2 regions of the Methylobacterium sp. B1 genome follow, and region 2 is predicted to be linked to the other one. Evidence: riboswitches for the same ligand, from Rfam matches in the RefSeq annotation. Region 2 holds a riboswitch; the other holds the start of a gene.

Region 1 (3,405 bases), on a different contig from region 2:
GCGCTTGGCGATCTCGGCCTCACTGTAGCGTGCATGGATCGCCGAGTGGCAGATCTGGTGTAGGCGGACGGTACCGCGATGGGTTCCGCCCTTGAGCTTCGGGGTGAGGTGATGGAGGCTGGAGCGAGCGCGATGCGGAATCGGGCGCTCACAGAGCGGGCAGACCGGCTCGGGCCGGCCCTGCGCACCCGGTGCGTCCGGATCCTCGGCGCTCCAGCGCTGCGAGCGCCGTCCGACCACGCGCGCCCCTCTCCTATCCTTGCTGATCGACCGGCTGCGGGCAGGTCGGACCGACACGCTCTCTGAACATCGCCTCGGCCTCTCGGTCCCGGCCCCCCAGGATGGACACGTGGTCGCCCGGGATCACGGCGATCCGCGCCCGCGGGCCGGCTGCTGCGGCGAGGCCTTGCGCCAACTTGAGCGGCACCACCGTGTCGTCGCGTCCCTGCACGATCAGAACCGGCGCAGTTCCGCCACGGATGCGCGTGTCCGAGCGGTATGTGTCGCGCAGGAGCCAGATGGGGACTAGCGGGACATGCAGCCGCACGGTGTGGATCATCGAGTCGAACGGGGCCTCCAGGTAAAGCCCGATCGTCGGCACCCGTTCGGCGACGGCGACCGCGACGGCCGCACCCAGCGAATGGCCGTGCAGCAGGATCGGCGCGTCGGGCGCCTGTGCCCGCGCGGCGTTTGCGGCCGCCAGGCCGTCGCGGATCAGGCCGTCTTCGCTGGGGCTGCCGGTCGAGCCGGGATAGCCGCGATAGGCCACGGTCAGCAGACCCCAGCCGCGCGCCCGCCACGGCTCCGCGGCGAAGCGCTCCGCGTGCGGTTCCGGGCGGGATCCATTGCCGTGGAAACTGACGATGACGCCGCAGCCCGGCCGCGGCGGCCGCCACAGTCCGTGCAGGGTCTCGCCATCCGGGGTCGCGACCGTGATCGTCGCGACCCCGGGCGGCACCGGCCAGGGTGTCGGCGGGCTGAAGGCGCCCGGATAGAGGAAGCGGCGCTGTCCGAGGGCGAGCGCGGCGCAGGCCAACCCGCAGAGCAGGAGCACGGCGAGCAGGAGGCCGGCGAGGAGTCGCATGCGATGCGGGTGAGGCCGTGGGGTTGAGAAGCGGATGCGTTCGATCGAACGGTTTTCGGGATGTGTTTTCTAGGGCGCCCGGTCAGCATTGACAAAGCCGTCCGCGCGCCTGAGTCTGGAACCGTTCCGAGGGGAGCCCCGCCGGGGGCTGAGATTGGGCACGCTGCCCTGACCCTTGAACCTGATCCGGCTCATACCGGCGGAGGGACGGGAACCTGCGGTCGCATGTCGCGCGGCCCCATCTCATCTCGGCCATCGCGTGGACCGGACTGCTCCAGCACGAGGAGAGGCCCACGATGAACGCACCCGTTCTCCCCAAGGATGTGAAAGGCAGCCCGGAGACCGTGACCACGGGTCCGGTGACCGGATCGCGCAAGGCCTATGCGAGCCCGGCCGGACGGCCGGACATCCGCGTCCCCTACCGCGAGATCGTCCTCTCCGATCCGAAGGAGGAACCGGTGCGGGTCTACGACCCGTCGGGCCCCTACACCGAGACCGACGCGCGGATCGACCTCAATGCCGGCCTCCCCGGCGTGCGCGAGCCCTGGATCGCGGCTCGCGGCTACGCGGCCGTCGCCCCGCGGGCGGTGAAGCCCGAGGATAACGGCTTCGCGGGCGACAAGCTCGTGGCCCCCTGCCCCGCCGAGCGGACCATCCGCAAGGCGGCCCCGGGCCAGAGGGTGACCCAGTACGAGTTCGCCCGCGCGGGGATCATCACCGAGGAGATGATCTACGTCGCCCATCGCGAGAACGTCTGCCGCGAGAAGATGCTCGCGGGCGCCGAGGCCGCACTCGCCGACGGCCAGAGCTTCGGGGCCTCGGTCCCGCCCTTCATCACCCCCGAATTCGTGCGCGACGAGATCGCCCGCGGCCGGGCGATCATCCCGGCCAACATCAACCACACCGAGCTGGAGCCGATGGCGATCGGCCGGAACTTCCTGGTCAAGATCAACGCCAATATCGGCAACTCGGCCGTGACCTCCTCGGCCGCCGACGAGGTCGAGAAGCTCGTCTGGTCGATCCGCTGGGGCGCCGACACGGTCATGGACCTGTCCACCGGCCGCAACATCCACAACATCCGCTCGTGGATCATCCGGAACAGCCCGGTCCCGATCGGCACGGTGCCGATCTATCAGGCGCTGGAGAAGGTCGGCGGCGACCCGCTCAAGCTCGACTGGGAGGTCTTCAAGGACACGCTGATCGAGCAGGCCGAGCAGGGCATCGACTACTTCACCATCCATGCGGGCGTGCGTCTCGCCCACGTGCCGCTGACCGCCCGGCGCGTCACCGGCATCGTCTCGCGCGGCGGCTCGATCATGGCGCGCTGGTGCCTGGCCGGGCACCGGGAATCGTTCCTCTACGAGCGGTTCGACGAGATCTGCGACATCATGCGGGCCTACGACGTGTCGTTCTCGCTGGGCGACGGCCTGCGCCCGGGCTCAATCGCCGACGCCAACGACGCCGCGCAGTTCGGCGAATTGGAGACGCTGGGCGAGCTGACCAAGGTCGCCTGGGACAAGGGCTGCCAGGTGATGATCGAGGGCCCCGGCCACGTGCCGATGCACAAGATCAAGGTCAACATGGAGAAGCAGCTGAAGGAGTGCGGCGAGGCGCCGTTCTACACCCTCGGCCCGCTGACCACCGACATCGCCCCCGGCTACGACCATATCACCTCGGGCATCGGCGCCGCGATGATCGGCTGGTTCGGCACCGCGATGCTCTGCTACGTCACCCCGAAGGAGCATCTCGGCCTGCCCGACCGGGACGACGTGAAGACCGGCGTGATCACCTACAAGATCGCTGCCCACGCCGCCGACCTCGCCAAGGGCCACCCGGCCGCGCAGCTGCGCGACGACGCGCTCAGCCGCGCCCGGTTCGACTTCCGCTGGGAGGACCAGTTCAACCTGGGCCTCGATCCGGATACGGCCCGCCGCTACCACGACGAGACCCTGCCGAAGGACGCCCACAAGGTCGCGCATTTCTGCTCGATGTGCGGGCCGAAATTCTGCTCGATGAAGATCACCCAGGATCTGCGGGCCGAGGTGCTGGCGATGGAGGAAGCCGGCGAAGTCGTGGGCGCGTCGCCCGCGATGTCCAAGGCCGAGGCCGAAGCCGGCATGCGGGCCAAGTCGGAGGAGTTCCTGGCCGAGGGCGGCAAGCTCTACGTCGACGCCGCCGAGTGAGGCCAAGGCACGCCCAGTCCGATCCGGATTCGGGCGTGCCGCCGTTCCGCCCCGGCGTTCCACCGCACGGGGCCTCGATGTCGAGGACCGCTCCGGGTCGGGCGCCATTGGTACCGCGCATCGCCGCACGCATCTGAT
Region 2 (3,405 bases):
CGAGGCCGCCTACGGCAATGTCGGGTCCGGCTCCCGCCTCGATTTCACGGTGATCGGCCGCGACGTGAACCTCGCGAGCCGCATCGCGCAGCTGAATCGCACCCTCGGCGAGCCGCTGCTGATGTCCAAGCCCTTCGTGGACTTCCTCTGGGGGGATCCGATCCCGCTGGGCGAGCACCGGCTCAACGGGTTCGACGAGCCCATGGCGGTCTTCCGGCCAAAGTTCCTGCGCCCGCGCAAATCCAGCTGAGCCCCTCTCCGATCGCGTCCTCGATCGGCTCTCGGCGTCAGGAAGCCGTCCCACCCGTCCGCCGTGAACGCTGGCCCGCAGCCGATCCCGGGGAGACGGGCCGCGCCAGCCGCCGTTGGCGCACCGCGACCCCAGAGATCGGCATGGGCGTTCGGGCGTTTCAGCCCCTGAGGGTCATCGTGCTGCCGGAGACGCCGAACTCGCGCAGGCGCCTGAGGAATGACATGCCCAGCAGGCTGGTGGACAGGAGCCCGCGCGGGATCACGACCGCATCGACGTCTCGCACCGTGATCGATCCGATCTGCACGATCGCGATCCGGATCGGCGCCACGCGAACCGTCCCGTTCGCGGTGTTCCAGACGCGCGTGAAGTCGGACGCAGCGACCTGGATCCCGATCCGCGCGGCATCCTCCTCGGAGAACGCGCAGGCGCTCGCCCCGGTATCCACCATCATCGGCAGTGAACGGCCGTCCAGCAGAGCGTTGACGAAGAAATGGCCGTTGCGGCCAGCCTGGAGGGCCACACCGGCGGCGGCACGGTCTGCGAGATCCGGCTCCGGCGGCGGTGCGACGGCGAGCGCGACCGGCGCCGCCCGCATGCCGTCGCGCACCTTCAGGACGGCCGTGACGCCGAGAAAGCCGAGCATGCAGATCAACAGGATTGTGCGCACGCAAATTCGCCCGTGACGTGGAGTGCCGGCGCCCGGAGGAGGTCCGGGATCCCGGCGATCAGATCCCAGACGCGTGAAGGGATGGTGCGCGCCGCCTATCGCGACCGCTGTCCGCGCGCCGATTCCGGTCCGCTTGGTGTCTGGACTGTCACCGCGACCCGCGGATTGTCACGGGAATGATGCAGGGGCGGCGGCGCGGGGTTGACCGACACAAGCCGTGACGCCACATCTGCGTCTGTTCCAGGGAGATCCCCGGCAAGGGGCTGAGAAACCGCTGGCACGTCCCTCAGGACCTGCGGCGCGGAAATCCTTCGAACCTGATCCGGCTCATACCGGCGTAGGGATTGGACCGCGGCTGCCCGAAAGGCAGGCCACAGCTTCTGGCAGAAGCGCACGGCCCGCTCCCCGCGACGGCAATCCGCGGAGATGCCTGTGCCCTTCGACCGACCTGCCTCACCGATCGGCCGCCGCCGCAATCCCGAGAGCGTCGTCGCGCCCGCCGTCCTGCCGGCGCGGACCGACGTCGCCGTCATCGGCGGCGGGCTGATCGGTCTGTCGATCGCGTGGCGGCTCGCGCGGGCCGGCCGCACGGTGACCGTGCTGGAGCGGGAGACGATCGGCGCGGGCGCGAGCCTCGCGGCCACCGGCATGCTGGCTCCGGCCGCCGAGCACGAGCCCGGCTCGGACCCGCTTCTGCCGCTCGCCCTGGACTCGCTCCGGCTCTGGCCCGGCTTCCGCGACGCCCTTGAGGCCGAGTCCGGCCGAACCATCGACTATCGGGCCGACGGCACCCTGGTGCTGGCGGTCGGCCGCGACGAGGTCGAACGCCTGCGCTTCCGCTACGACCTGCAGCGCCGCTCGGGACTCGACGCCACCTGGCTGCCGGGCAGCGAGGTGCGGCGCCTGGAGCCCGGCCTGCGCCCCTCCGTCACCGCCGGGATCCACTGCCCGCTGGACCATCAGGTCGATCCCCGTCTGGTCATGGAGGCCCTCAACGAGGCTTGTCGCCGGGCCGGCGTGATCCTGGTGGAGCGGACCGCCGTCACCACCCTCGACTGGTCGGGCGGCCGCGTGACCGGGATCCGCGCCGGCGACCGCGTCGTCGCCGCGGAGACCGTCATCCTGGCTTCCGGCGCCTGGAGCGGGGAGGGCGGTCTGCTCCCCGACGCGCTCGCCCTTCCGGTCCGTCCGCTGAAGGGCCAGTCCCTGGCGCTGCGCACCACCGCCCGCACCGGCACCCTCGCGCGGATGGTCTGGACCGAGCAGGTCCACATGGCGCCGAAGAGCGACGGCCAGCTCATCGTCGGCGCGACCGTGGAGGATTGCGGCTTCCGGCCCGGCGTTACCGCGGGCGGGCTCTACGCGCTGCTGGAGGGCGCCCGCCGGGTGCTGCCCGGTATCGAGGAGATGGAAGTCGAGGCCGTCTGGAGCGGCTACCGCCCGACCTCGGACGACGACGCGCCGATCCTCGACACCATCGCACCGGGCCTCGTCGCCGCCACGGGGCATCACCGCAACGGCTACCTGCTCGCCCCGATCACCGCCGAGGCGATCGCCGCGCTGGTGTTGCACGGCGCGCTGCCCGAGGTCGCCCGTCCCTTCACCCGCCTGCGCTTCGGCCAGCCGGACGCGCTGAGGGCCTCGGCATGAAGCTCGTCGTCAACGGTGAGCCGCGCGACTGCGCGGCCGAGACGGTGGACGCGCTGTTCCGCCTCGAGGCCGCGGAGAGCGGCATCGAGAGCCCGCAGGGCGTCGCCATCGCGCTGAACGGCCGGGTGCTGCGCCGCCGCGACTGGGGGGAAACCCGGATCGCGGAGGGCGACCGCGTCGAGATCGTTCGCGCCATGCAGGGAGGTTGAGCATGGATCAGACCCATACGCCGCTGCGTCCCGAAGGTGGGGATGACAGCCTGACCATCGCCGGCGTGAGCCTATCGTCGCGACTGTTCATCGGCACCGCCGGCTATCCGACGCAGGCGATCATGCGCGACGCCGTCCAGGCGAGCGGCGCCGACGTGGTCACCGCCTCGATCCGCAGGGTCTCGCTGCAGGGCCACGGCTCGGACACGGTCAAGATCCTGAAGGGCAAGCGCTTCCTGCCGAATACCGCCGGCTGCGAGACGGCCCGCGACGCGATCATGACCGCCGAACTCGCCCGTGAGGCGCTCGATACCAACTGGATCAAGGTCGAGGTGATCGGTGACCGGGAGACGCTCTACCCGGACGTGATGGAGCTGATCGAGGCCTGCCGCCATCTCGTCGATGACGGCTTCGTGGTGCTGCCCTACTGCAACGACGACCCGATCGTATGCCAGCGCCTGGAGGATATCGGCTGCGCCGCCGTGATGCCCATGGGCTCACTGATCGGGTCCGGGATGGGCATCGCCAACCCGGCCAATCTCGAACTGATCTGCCGCCGGGCGAAGGTGCCGGTCGTGGTCGATGCCGGGATCGGCACCGCCTCGGATGCGGTGATCGCCATGGAA

Evidence for each region. A riboswitch is a leader RNA that binds a small molecule or an ion and turns the genes downstream of it on or off. The one in region 2 is predicted to bind thiamine pyrophosphate.
Region 1: linked by a shared signal. The riboswitch ahead of thiC (phosphomethylpyrimidine synthase ThiC) and the one ahead of thiO (glycine oxidase ThiO) in region 2 are both predicted to bind thiamine pyrophosphate.

What each region holds. Positions count from the first base shown of each region.
Region 1 is NZ_BACT01000545.1:5,949-9,353, forward strand. It holds gene I53_RS15990 (restriction endonuclease) at 1-240, opposite strand, end outside; gene I53_RS15995 (alpha/beta hydrolase) at 254-1,084, opposite strand; TPP riboswitch at 1,204-1,309, shown strand; gene thiC (phosphomethylpyrimidine synthase ThiC) at 1,381-3,267, shown strand.
Region 2 is NZ_BACT01000892.1:882-4,286, forward strand. It holds partial or broken gene I53_RS25440 (adenylate/guanylate cyclase domain-containing protein) at 1-250, shown strand, start outside; gene I53_RS25445 (TIGR02281 family clan AA aspartic protease) at 411-920, opposite strand; TPP riboswitch at 1,154-1,282, shown strand; gene thiO (glycine oxidase ThiO) at 1,347-2,570, shown strand; gene thiS (sulfur carrier protein ThiS) at 2,567-2,779, shown strand; gene I53_RS25460 (thiazole synthase) at 2,782-3,405, shown strand, end outside.